One region of the Aquabacterium sp. T101 genome, then DNA from elsewhere that is predicted to be linked to it. Evidence: predicted binding sites of a transcription regulator. Region 1 holds the regulator's gene; the other holds the start of a gene.
The links. The regulator sigma-54, encoded in region 1, starts transcription at its own class of promoters, with help from an activator protein. The targets are predictions, from matches to a motif close to TGGCANGNAANCTGCTTT.
Positions count from the first base shown of each region.

Region 2: a site for sigma-54 is predicted at 887-904, ahead of AC2EAQ_RS10660 (TorF family putative porin). Genes of this name have one in related genera too.

Region 1 is NZ_JBXVVZ010000004.1:196,147-198,528, forward strand. Features, by position in the region: gene lptB (LPS export ABC transporter ATP-binding protein) at 1-547, shown strand, start outside; gene AC2EAQ_RS12590 (RNA polymerase factor sigma-54) at 570-2,111, shown strand; gene AC2EAQ_RS12595 (THUMP domain-containing class I SAM-dependent RNA methyltransferase) at 2,108-2,382, shown strand, end outside.
Region 2 is NZ_JBXVVZ010000003.1:184,597-186,978, forward strand. Features, by position in the region: gene AC2EAQ_RS10655 (YifB family Mg chelatase-like AAA ATPase) at 1-663, opposite strand, end outside; gene AC2EAQ_RS10660 (TorF family putative porin) at 946-1,671, shown strand; gene AC2EAQ_RS10665 (P-II family nitrogen regulator) at 1,700-2,038, shown strand; gene AC2EAQ_RS10670 (ammonium transporter) at 2,064-2,382, shown strand, end outside.

The DNA of each region.
Region 1 (2,382 bases):
GCCGGTGCAGGGCATGCCGATCCACCAGCGCTCGCGCCTGGGCCTGTCCTACCTGCCGCAGGAAGCGTCGATCTTCCGCAAGCTCACGGTGGAGGAGAACATCCGCGCCGTGCTCGAGCTGCAGCACGGGCCCGACGGCCGCGCGCTGCCCGCGGCGCAGATCGACCGCCTGCTCGACGGCCTGCTGGCCGACCTGTCGATCGAGAAGCTGCGCACCAGCCCGGCCCCGGCGCTGTCGGGCGGCGAGCGGCGCCGCGTGGAGATCGCCCGCGCGCTGGCCACGCAGCCGCGCTTCATCCTGCTGGACGAGCCCTTCGCCGGCGTGGACCCGATCGCCGTGATCGAGATCCAGCGCATCATCGGCTTCCTCCGGGCGCGCGGCATCGGCGTGCTGATCACCGACCACAACGTGCGCGAGACCCTGGGCATCTGCGACCGGGCCTACATCATCAGCGAGGGCAACGTGCTGGCCGAAGGCACGCCCGAGGCCATCGTCGAGAACCCCGACGTGCGCAAGGTGTACCTCGGCGAGCACTTCCGGATGTGACCGTGGGCGCGAGAGTCTGTCCATGAAGCCGTCGTTGCAGGTCCGGCTGTCGCAGCACCTGGCGCTGACGCCGCAGCTGCAGCAGTCGATCCGGCTGCTGCAGCTGTCGACGCTGGAGCTGCATCAGGAAGTCGAGCAGATGCTCGAGCAGAACCCCTTCCTGGAGGCCGACGAGGACACCGCGGCGGTGCCGCTGAACGAGCCGCTGCCCGAGCGCACGCTGCCGCGCGACGAGCCGGTGGGCGGCGACGACGGCGCGGCCGACGAGGCCGCGTACTCCGACGCGGGCGGCGACGCCGCGTCCGGGGTCGACAACGCCGACTTCGGCACCACCGAGCGCGAGGACTGGGCCAACGGCACCGAGGGCGACGACTTCGACGGCATCCGCGAGACGCCGTCGCTGGCCGGCAGCGGCGCCGCGGGCAGCGGCGACGACGACTTCGAGCCGCAGGAGCGTTCCACCCAGGGGCCGACGCTGGCCGAGCACCTCGAGCGCCAGCTCGCCGGCATGCGCCTGTCGCCCGAGGACCGTGCCGCGGTGCAGGTGCTGATCGACTCGCTCAACGAGGACGGCTACCTCGCCGACACGCCCGAGGAGATCGCGCAGCAGCTCGTGCCCGACGAGGCCGACGCCGACGAGCGCGAGGCCCTGGTCGAGCGGCTGAACTGCGCGCTGCGCTGGCTGCAGAGCCTGGAGCCGCCGGGCGTGGGCGCGCGCAACCTGTCGGAATGCCTCGTGCTGCAGCTGCGCGCGCAGCCGCGCAGCGAGGTGCAGGCCGTGGCAGTGATCATCTGCAAGCAGCACCTGGACCTGCTGGCCCGGCGCGACTTCAAGAAGCTGGCCGCGGCCACCGGCGCCGACGACGACTTGCTGCGCGCCGCGCATGGCCTGATCGTGACCTGCGAACCCAAGCCCGGGCGGCCCTTCGGCCGCTCCGAGGGCGCGGTGGTGGTGCCCGACGTGATCGTGCAGAAGACCGGCCGCGGCTGGAAGGTGGTGCTCAACCCGGACGTGATGCCGCGGCTGCGCATCAACGACCTGTACGCCCAGGCGATCAAGGGCGCGCGCGGCAACGGCAGCTCGCCGCTGGCGGCGCGGCTGCAGGAGGCGCGCTGGTTCGTCAAGAACGTGCAGCAGCGCTTCGACACCATCGTGCGCGTGTCGCAGGCCATCGTCGAGCGCCAGAAGGGCTTCTTCACCCATGGCGAGATCGCGATGCGGCCGCTGGTGCTGCGCGAGATCGCCGACGAGCTGGGCCTGCACGAGAGCACCATCTCGCGCGTGACCACCGCCAAGTACATGGCCACGCCGCTGGGCACCTTCGAACTGAAGTACTTCTTCGGCTCGGCCCTGGCCACCGAGGCGGGCGGCAATGCGTCGTCCACCGCCGTGCGGGCGCTGATCAAGCAGCTGGTGGCGGTGGAGCCGGCCGACAAGCCGCTGTCGGACCACCAGCTGTCGGCCATGCTGGCCGAGCAGGGCATCCAGGTGGCGCGCCGCACGGTGGCCAAGTACCGCGAAGCGCTGAAGATCGCGCCCGCCAACCTGCGGCGGGCGGTATGACGGCTCCCGCCCGGCCGCCGCTGGTGGCGCTGTTCCTGCCCTGCGCGCAGGGCGTCGAGTCGCTGCTGATCGACGAGTGCAAGCGCCTGCTCGGCCCCGGCGCGCGCCTGGGCGAGCAGCGCGGCGGCGTCACCGTGATGGGCGACCACGTCACGGCCATGACGCTCAACCTGGAGAGCCGGCTCGCGCAGCGCGTGCTGTGGCCGCTGGCGCACGGGCCCTACCGTCACGAGCTGGAGCTGTACGAGCTGGCGCGCACCGTCGACTGGAC
Region 2 (2,382 bases), on a different contig from region 1:
CAGGCTGTGCGCGCCGGCCGCGGCGATCTCCAGCGCGCGCTTGGCCGCGGCCTGCCCGCGCACGTCGGCGATGTCGGGGCTGTGCAGCGCGGGTTGCACGTCGCGCACGGCCGGCACGGCGTCTGGCAGCGGCTTTGCGGCGTCGCCAGGCTGCAGGGCCGCCACCACGTCGAGCAGGTGACGCGCGGCCCGCACCGGCACGCCGCCGGCCAGGGCCGCCTCGGCCGCGCTGGCCTCGGGCAGCACCAGCGTGCGACCCGCGCCCTCGTGGCGTGCGGCCAGGGCCAGGGCCAGCGCGCCACGCACCGGGCGCAGCTCGCCGGCCAGGCTCAGCTCGCCGGCGAACTCGTGGCGCGCCAGCGCGGCGGCGTCGAGCTGCCCGTCGGCGGCCAGGATGCCCAGCGCGATGGGCAGGTCGAAGCGGCCGGACTCCTTGGGCAGGTCGGCCGGCGCCAGGTTGACCGTGATGCGCTTGTTGTGCGGGAAGGCCAGCCCGCTGTGCGCCAGCGCGGCGCGCACGCGCTCGCGCGCCTCCTTCACCTCGGTGTCGGCCAGGCCCACGAGGGTGAAGCTCGGCAGCCCGTTGGCCAGGTGCACCTCCACCTGCACCGGCGGCGCGGCCAGGCCGTCGAGGGCGCGGCTGGTGACGACGGCCAGGGTCATCGGGCGGGGCCGGGGGTGGCGGCGGGGGCGGGGGCGGGGGCGGGGAAAGGTGGGGCCGGGGGCATCGCCGGGCGATTCTGGGCAGGCGAGAGGCCGCCGTCGTTCACCCGGAAGCGGGGCACCGGTTCGGTGCGCGACCGGCGAATTCCCCGCCTTGGTGCATCGTCGGGGTGCGCGGCGCCGATGCTGCCCCGCGCTGGGGCGGCTGGCGGGCGGGCCGGGCAGGCACGGAAGCTGCTGAAAGGTTCCGCAACCCTTTCCTCACCCCTCGGAGCCCCCCACATGAGCAAGAAGACCCTCCTCGCCGCTGCCGCCTTCGCCCTGATCGGCACGGGCGCCCCCGCGATCTCGTACGCCCAGGTGTCCTTCAACGTCGGCGCGGTCACCGACTACCGCTATCGCGGCATCTCCCAGTCGCGCGTCAAGCCGGCCATCCAGGGCGGCATCGACTACGCCGCCGGCCCGTTCTACGTCGGCGCCTGGGCCTCCACCATCAAGTGGATCGACGACTTCGGCGGCGACTCCAAGGTGGAGATCGACCTGTACGGCGGCTACAAGGGCTCGCTGACCAAGGAACTGTCCTACGACGTGGGCGTGCTGGGTTACGTGTACCCGAGCAACGGCCTGTCGCCCAGCGCCAACACCACCGAGATCTACGGCGCGCTGACCTACGGCCCGGCCACGCTGAAGTACTCGCACTCGCTGACCGACACCTTCGCCAACCCGGACAGCAAGAACAGCTACTACCTCGACCTGTCGGCCAGCTTCGACCTCGGCGGCGGCCTGATGCTCACGCCGCACATCGGCTACCAGAAGATCAAGGGCCCGTTCAGCGGCGTCGGCTCCTACACCGACTACGCGCTGACCGTGTCCAAGGACTTCAGCGGCATCGTCGTGTCCGGCGCGCTGATCGGCACCGACGCCGACAAGTCCTTCTACTCGTCGCCCGTCAACGGCAAGGAGCTGGGCAAGACGACGCTGGTCCTGGGCGTCAAGTACAACTTCTGATCACGGGGCAAAGCCCAAGGAGCAGGCCATGAAGATGGTCACCGCAATCATCAAGCCGTTCAAGCTGGACGAAGTTCGCGAAGCGCTGTCGGGCATCGGGGTGCAGGGCATCACGGTGACCGAGGTCAAGGGCTTCGGCCGCCAGAAGGGCCACACCGAGCTGTACCGTGGCGCCGAGTACGTCGTGGACTTCCTGCCCAAGGTGCGCATCGACGCCGCGGTGGACGACTCGATCGTCGACCGCGTCATCGAGGCCATCGAGGCTTCGGCCCGCACCGGCAAGATCGGCGACGGCAAGGTGTTCGTCAGCGCCCTCGAGCAGGTCGTCCGCATCCGTACCGGCGAAACCGGCAAGGACGCGCTCTGAAGCGCACAACCGGAAGACAACCAACATGTTGAAAAAGATCTTCGCTTCCCTGGTGCTCGGCGCGGCGCTGTTCGGCCTGTCCGACGCCACCCTGGCGCAGGCCGCCTCGGCTGCTGCCGACGCGGCGTCGGCCGCGGCGCCGGCGGCTTCCGCGGCCGCCCCCGCGGCCGCCGAGGCCGCTTCGGCCGCGGCCCCCACGCCGCCGGTGCCCAATAAGGGCGACACCGCCTGGATGACCGTCGCCACGGCGATGGTGATCCTGATGACCATCCCCGGCCTGGCGCTGTTCTACGGCGGCCTGGTGCGCAGCAAGAACATGCTGTCGGTGCTGATGCAGGTGCTGA